Regions from separate parts of the Variovorax sp. 10L421 genome, predicted to be linked through region 1. Evidence: predicted binding sites of a transcription regulator. Region 1 holds the regulator's gene; the other holds the start of a gene.
The links. The regulator LexA, encoded in region 1, represses DNA repair genes until DNA is damaged. The targets are predictions, from matches to a motif close to ACTGTATNNNNATACAGT.

Region 1 (3,630 bases):
GGCGGTTCTGTGCGACCTGGAAGCCGTCGGAGCGGGCCTTGGCGCAACTGGCTTCACGGCCCCAGATCACGACCTGCATCCCGAAAGCCTGTCCATAGCGCGCCACCAGTTGGCCGATGCGGCCATAACCCCAGATGCACAGCGTCTTGCCCTTGAGCACCGAGCCGATCCCGAAGTTGGGCGGCATCGAGGCCGACTTGAGCCCCGACTGCTGCCACGCGCCGTGCTTGAGGTTGCTGATGTACTGCGGCAGCCGGCGCATGGCGGCCATGATGAGCGCCCAGGTGAGCTCAGCAGGCGCCTGCGGCGAGCCCGAGCCCTCCGCGACCGCGACGCCACGTTCCGTGCAGGCAGTAACGTCGATGTGCCCGGCGACACGCCCCGTCTGCGAGATGAGCTTGAGCTTCGGCAGCTTTTCGATCAGCTGGCGCGAGATCTGGGTGCGCTCGCGGATCAGCACGATCACGTCGGCATCCTTGAGGCGAACCGAAAGCTGCCCGATACCCTTCACCGTATTGGTATAGACCTTGGCCGCGTACGCGTCCAGCTTGGCGGCGCAGCGCAGTTTGCGCACGGCGTCCTGGTAATCGTCGAGGATCACAATGTTCATGGCGTGCCATTGTGCCTCGCAGCATTGGAATGTCGTGCCAGTGAACGTTTGGATACCCACCCCACAGCCGCTCGCAGGGGTGTTCTGGCTCAGTGAAGGCGGGTCGAACGAGGGGCCGCGGCCGCGGTCTCGGCGGTTTCGAGTGCGGCCAGCCGGTCGAGTTCGGCGCAGACATCGGCCATGCGGCCCGAGATCACGACGCGGTTGCTGCGCTGCTGGCCCATGCCGTCGACCACGCGAACCACGCGCAACGGACGCGCCGGCGCGGCGCTGGCTGCTGTGGGTGTTGCACCGCCGCCGGCGCGGGCGGTGCAGGCAGGGCGCACCGCCACGTAGCGAAGTCCGGTCGAGGATTCGGCAGCGTCGAGGCGATCCCTGCGGCGAGGACGGTGTGCCGGCATCAGGCGGCTGGCCAGCGATTGCAGCGGCATCCAGAAATCAGCGATGGCGAGGAGGGCGATTCCCATGTGAACTCCAAAAAAGTATGAGGTTGAACACAGGCAGGATTTCTTGAGTCGGCTGCGACAGGGTGATGGCGACTCTTCGCCATACGCCCGCCACCTGTCGCTGCCGGATGGGGTGCTGCAAAAAGCAGGCCGCGGGGCCTACATCAGCATGGTGTTGCGGATGAGCCCGACTGCGAGGCCTTCGATTTCGAAGGGCTCGCCGGGCTGGACGATGATGGTCGGGTAGTCGGGGTTCTCGGCGTGCAGCTCGATGACCTGCTTGTTGCGCTTCAGGCGCTTGACGGTCACTTCGTCGCCCAGGCGCGCAACCACGATCTGGCCATTGCGCGCTTCCTTGGTGGCCTGCACCGCGAGCAGGTCGCCGTCCATGATGCCGGCGTCGCGCATCGACATGCCGCGCACCTTGAGCAGGTAGTCGGGCTGGCGCTGGAACAGCGTGTTCTCGACGTAGTAGGTCTGGTCGACGTGCTCCTGCGCGAGGATGGGCGAGCCGGCTGCGACGCGGCCGATGAGCGGCAATGCCAGTTGGGCCATGCCGGGCAGCGAGAGCGAGAACTGGCCACCTTCGCGGTGGCGTGTTTCATTGAGCGAACGCAGGGCGTCGCCCTTGAGGCGGATGCCGCGCGAGGTGCCGCTCACGAGCTCGATGACACCCTTGCGCGCCAGCGCCTGCAAATGCTCTTCGGCGGCGTTGGCCGACTTGAACCCGAGCTCGGTGGCGATTTCGGCGCGCGTGGGCGGCGCACCGGTGCGTGCTATGGCGCTCTGGATCAGGTCCAGGATCTGCTGCTGGCGGGCTGTAAGCTTCACGGCGAACTGCATATGTGGTTCCTTGCGGCACTGGCTAGATATCCAGTAGCTGTATTTTTAACCAGTTTTTAAAAGTTGACAAGCTATGGTCAATTCCTCTTCGCCTGAATCGCGCCGCCGTGTCGTGGTTTTGGGCACGGGCGGCACCATTGCCGGCCGGGCCGCCAGTAGCGGCGACAACATCGGCTACACCGCGGGACAGGTCGGCGTGGCCGACCTGTTGGGCGGCATCGAGGCGCCTGAGGGCGTGTTGCTGGAAGCGGAGCAGGTCGCGCAGGTGGACAGCAAGGACATGTCGTTCGCCATCTGGCAGCAACTGGCCCGGCGCAGTGCGCACTGGCTGGCGCAGGCCGACGTGGCAGGCGTCGTGATCACGCACGGCACCGACACGCTCGAAGAGACCGCATTCTTCCTGCACTCGGTGCTGGCGCCCTCCAAGCCCGTGGTACTGACCTGCGCGATGCGCCCGGCGACCGCGCTGGCGCCCGACGGACCACAGAACGTGCGCGACGCCATCAGCGTTGCCGCGACGCAGGGCGCGCGAGGCGTAGCGGTGGTGTGCGCCGGCACGATCCACAGCGGCATCGACATCCAGAAGGTGCACACCTATCGGCCTGACGCCTTTGCTTCAGGCGATGCTGGGCCCGTCGGTTATGTCGAGGAAGGGGAGGTTCGCCTTGTCCGGTCTTGGCCGGAAGGCGCTGCATCACACGCGTCGAAGGTCTTCCTGGAGGCTGCGGTTCAGTGGCCCCGCGTCGAGATCGTCATGAGCCATGCCGGCGCCAGCGGTGCTGTGATCGATGCGCTGCTGCAGTTCGGCGGTGCCGATCCCGTGCGAGGACTGGTGCTTGCCGCCACTGGCAACGGCACCCTGCACCACGCGCTGGAAGCGGCTGCGCTCAAGGCGCAGGACGCAGGCGTTGCGGTTGTTCGCGCCACGCGTTGCGCCAACGGGCGCATCCTGCCGAAGGCCGGGGACGAGCTGCGCGATGCTGGCGCATTGACGCCCGTGAAGGCGCGCATCGCGCTGATGCTGGAACTGCTGGGGTGAAAGCAAAACCGCCCCGTACAGGGGCGGTTGGGAGGATCAGCTGTTCAGGGCAGCCAATGCACGTTGCGTGATTTCGTCCACCGTGCCCACACCCTTGATGGCGCGGTATTTCGGGGCGGCGGCCGGGTCGGCCTCGGCCCAGGCCGAGTAGTAGTCGACCAGCGGACGCGTCTGCTGGCTGTACACGTCGAGCCGTTTGCGCACGGTTTCTTCCTTGTCGTCCTCGCGCTGAATCAGTTCCTCGCCGGTCACGTCGTCCTTGCCTTCAACCTTGGGCGGATTGAACTTGACGTGATAGGTGCGGCCCGAGGCCGGGTGCGAGCGGCGGCCGCTCATGCGTTCGATGATGTCGCCGAAGGGCACGTCGATCTCGAGCACGTAGTCGAGCTTGACCCCCGCTGCCTTCATGGCATCGGCCTGGGGAATGGTGCGGGGAAAGCCGTCGAACAGGAAGCCGCCGGCGCAATCGGGTTGCGCAATGCGTTCCTTCACAAGATTGATGATCAGGTCATCGCTGACCAGTGCGCCGGCGTCCATGACGGCCTTGGCCTGCAGGCCGAGCGGCGTGCCGGCCTTGACGGCGGCGCGCAGCATGTCGCCGGTCGAGATTTGGGGAATGCTGTATTTCTGGCAGATGAAAGCCGCTTGCGTGCCTTTGCCCGCCCCGGGCGCGCCCAGCAAAATTAGTCTCA
Region 2 (3,630 bases), on a different contig from region 1:
GGCCCACGCGCCATCGGCCTGTGCTGCGGGCAGGCCGGTGCGGGTGTAGTCGGCCTCGATGTGCGCCATGCGGTCGGTCACGCCCGCGGCGGCGTCGAGCTTCGCGGCGATGCGGTTCTGCACGGCGACGTTGGTCACGGTGATGGCGTAGAGCGACTCGTGGTCGCCAACCAGCGTGCGCGCGGTGGCGCCGGCGCCGCAGCCCAGGTCGATCACGCAGCGGCGTTGCGCCGCGCTGCCGGGCCGTGCCTGGCCGAGCTGCAGCGCGCGGCCGACCACGCGATTCATTTCCACCAGCATGCCTTCGCGCCGAAGCGGGTTCAGGCCCGCGCGCCAGAAGCCGAAGTGCATGTTGTAGCTGGGACTCCACGCGCTGTAGTCGACTGCGACTTCGGTGAAGTAGTCCTGCGTGTCCTCGGCCGTGATGGGCGCGCTTGCGTGGCTCGCCGGGATACGCAGGGGCGTGTCGTGGGGCGTGCGGAAGTCGGGCCGGAAAACAGTGGACATGGCGATTCCCTCAGATGGTTGTTCGTTGGTTCTCAGAGGCGGCAGTTGCCGTCGTCGCAGGAGGACGCGACGCGCCCCGCCAGCCTTGCGGCCAGCCAGCGCGGAATGCGGTAGCGGTTGCGCGCCAGCAGCGCATAGGCGCGGTCGGCCAGCGGTGCAACCAGAGGCAGGTCGAGCAGGAAGCTGCCGCTGGACAGGCCGACCGCCGTGCGGCAGATGCGGATCGCCGGCACGCCGACGAAGACCCGGCCTTCGGCGTCCGATACGTGGATGGCCGCCATCAGCGCGCTGCGCGGGGCCGGACCGCTGCTGAACGCCACTGGCGAGCAGTCGACCAGTTGCAGCCGGGCTTCCGCGTCGCGCGCCTTGAGGCTGCCCATTTCGGCAGAGCAGATCGCGCAGCTGGCATCGAAGTAGATCGTGAGCGGGTAGGCGGGAAGGGCGGGGCGGCTCATGGCGTTCTTTGTTATCGATATTTCTGTTAAAACAGAAATAAATGGGCAAAAAAAGAGACCTCAGATCATCGGCAGGCTGGCGTGGTGCGCGTCGGCGTCATCGCCCTTGCCGGGCGACGCCGATTCGCCGCGAACGAACTTCTGCACGCTGGCGCCCAGCGTCATCACCTTGTCGAGCGTGCCGGGCGACAGCCGCAGCATTTCGTCGGCCCAGGTGGCGAGCTTGTCCATGAGTTCCATGGTGGAGCGGATGCGGTCCTGCGCATCGGCGGGCTCCTTCTGGAAGTCGGGGCTGGAAACCAGCTCGCGCAGCACGCGCACGGTCGGGTCGAATTCGCGTTCCTTGCGCTCGCGCACGACGGTGCGGAACAGCTCCCACACGTCGACGCTGGTCTCGAAATAATCGCGGCGGTCGCCCAGCGTGTGGGTCACGCGCACGAGGTTCCAGGCCTGCAGTTCCTTGAGGCTGTTGCTGATGTTGGAGCGGGCCACGCCGAGCGTTTCGCTCAGTTCCTCCGCGTTCATCGGCTTGCCGTGCGCGAAGAGCAGCGCGTGGATCTGCGAGACGGTGCGGTTGACGCCCCACATCGAGCCCATTTCACCCCAGTGCAGCACGAACTTGCGTTGAATGTCGGTGAGTTCCATGGCGTCGAGTTTAGGATTTACGAAATTTCTGTCAATAGAGAAATAGAAAAATTGGCGACGAATGTGAATCGGTGAAATACTGTATTAATACACAGTACTTAAGCCCAAGGAGCTGCCATGCCAACTGCACGGATCCCCGTTCACGCCATCAAGGGCCGCGGTGCGGCCACGCAACTCGCGCACCGTTTCTCGAAGGACGAGCGCAGCGCCTTCGACGACGGCTGGGGCACGCTCGAGGAAGGCGTGGCCGAGGCTAACGAGCTGCAGCCCATCGCCACCGAGATCCGCTTCGAGGACGTGAAGTCGGTGCTCAACGAGAACGACTCGCCCGACGTCCCCTTCGACCGTTCGATCAATCCGTACCGCGGCTGCGAGCATGGCTGCATTTATTGCTTTGCCCGGCCCACGCACAGCTACCTGAATCTCTCTCCGGGCCTCGACTTCGAGACCAAGCTCATCGCCAAGCGCAACATCGTCGAGGTGCTGCGCGCCGAACTTGGGCGCAGGAGCTATCGGCCCAGCTACATCGCCATCGGAACCGCCACGGACTGCTACCAGCCCATCGAGCGCGAATTGCGGCTCACGCGCTCGATCATCGAACTGCTGAAGGAAACGAGGCATCCGTTCGCGCTGGTCACCAAGTCGAGCGCCATCGAGCGTGACCTCGACCTGATCGCGCCCATGGCGGCCGACCGCCTTGCGGCCGTGTACGTCACCGTGACCACGCTCGACGGCGACCTCGCCCGCAAGCTGGAGCCGCGCGCCGCAGCGCCGCATCGACGGCTGCGAGRCATCCGCACGCTGGCCGCGGCCGGCGTGCCGGTGGGTGTGAGCGTAGCGCCGCAGATTCCCTTCGTGACCGAAGACATGGAACTGGTGCTCGAGGCCGCGTGGGAAGCCGGTGCGCGCAGCGCCTTCTACACGGTGGTGCGGCTGCCTTGGGAGGTCGCGCCGCTCTTCAAGGAATGGCTTGCGCTGCACTATCCGCAGCGCGCCGACCGCATCATGGCGCGCATCCACGAGATGCGCGGCGGCAAGGACTACGACGCCGACTTCGCCACACGCATGAAAGGCTCAGGCCTGTGGGCCGACCTGATCCATCAGCGTTTCGAGAAGGCTGCGAACCGCCTCGGCTTCAACCGCGAGCGCATTCCGCTGGACATCACCGCGTTCCGGCCGCCGAGCGCGGTGGGGCAGGGCAGCTTGTTCTAACTGTGCGGGCTGGAATAAGCAAAGATTCATATATGAATCAGCAAAGGGCCAATTGCGGAAAAAACGTCTTGGCGGAGATAGTGGATTAGATCAACTATCTGCTATTTCCATATAAATGGCAGCCGCGCGGAATAGCTCCGCAGCGAAGGTCTATTTCGAAACTTATTTGTAAAGGCGCCCGTCGATGATAATTGGTCAGCTGGTGCTCAGGATTTTTGGAATTGTATCCGCACCTGATGGATTTTGATCGATTGCAAAGCGGTGATTGATCGATAGCAAAAACGGAATTGATAAATCGAAGCGCGCAAGCGAATTTGAAATCACCTATTGACAGAAAGAATCTCGTGCTCGACCTGAATGAAGTCGCAATGTTCGTCCAAGTCGCGCGCTTCGGCAGTTTTGCCGAGGCGGCGCGGCAGCTGCGCATGCCCTCGGCAACGGTGAGCCGCCGCATCCAGCAGCTCGAGGCGCGCCTGGGCACCCGGCTGATGCAGCGCTCGACCCGCAAACTGACGCTGACCAGCGCGGGAGAAACCTTTCGTGAACGATGCGGCCCCGCGGTCGAGGAGCTGATCGAAGCAGGGCAATCGCACGTCTCCGGCAGCCAGGAGCCGTGCGGCCCGGTACGGGTGGCTGCATCGGCCAGCTTCTTCGAATACTTCGAGATGGAATGGGTGACGGCGTTTCTCGATGCGCATCCGTTGGTCCAACTCGACTTCGTTCTCAGCGATGTCCCGGCGGATCTCATTGCCGATCGCATCGACGTGGCATTTCGCATCGGCCCGCTGGCCGATTCGAGCTACGTTTCCCG

Region 2: the regulator LexA is predicted to act here: its motif matches at 1,686-1,703, upstream of AC1DFC_RS19510 (PA0069 family radical SAM protein).

Annotation. Positions count from the first base shown of each region.
Region 1 is NZ_JBFTJJ010000002.1:5,114-8,743, reverse strand. It holds gene AC1DFC_RS04045 (D-2-hydroxyacid dehydrogenase family protein) at 1-610, opposite strand, end outside; gene AC1DFC_RS04040 (hypothetical protein) at 700-1,077, opposite strand; gene lexA (transcriptional repressor LexA) at 1,216-1,899, opposite strand; gene AC1DFC_RS04030 (asparaginase) at 1,973-2,938, shown strand; gene adk (adenylate kinase) at 2,975-3,630, opposite strand, start outside.
Region 2 is NZ_JBFTJJ010000015.1:115,173-118,802, reverse strand. It holds gene AC1DFC_RS19525 (SAM-dependent methyltransferase) at 1-507, opposite strand, end outside; gene AC1DFC_RS19520 (thiol-disulfide oxidoreductase DCC family protein) at 540-962, opposite strand; gene AC1DFC_RS19515 (GbsR/MarR family transcriptional regulator) at 1,023-1,607, opposite strand; gene AC1DFC_RS19510 (PA0069 family radical SAM protein) at 1,725-2,819, shown strand; gene AC1DFC_RS19505 (LysR family transcriptional regulator) at 3,164-3,630, shown strand, end outside.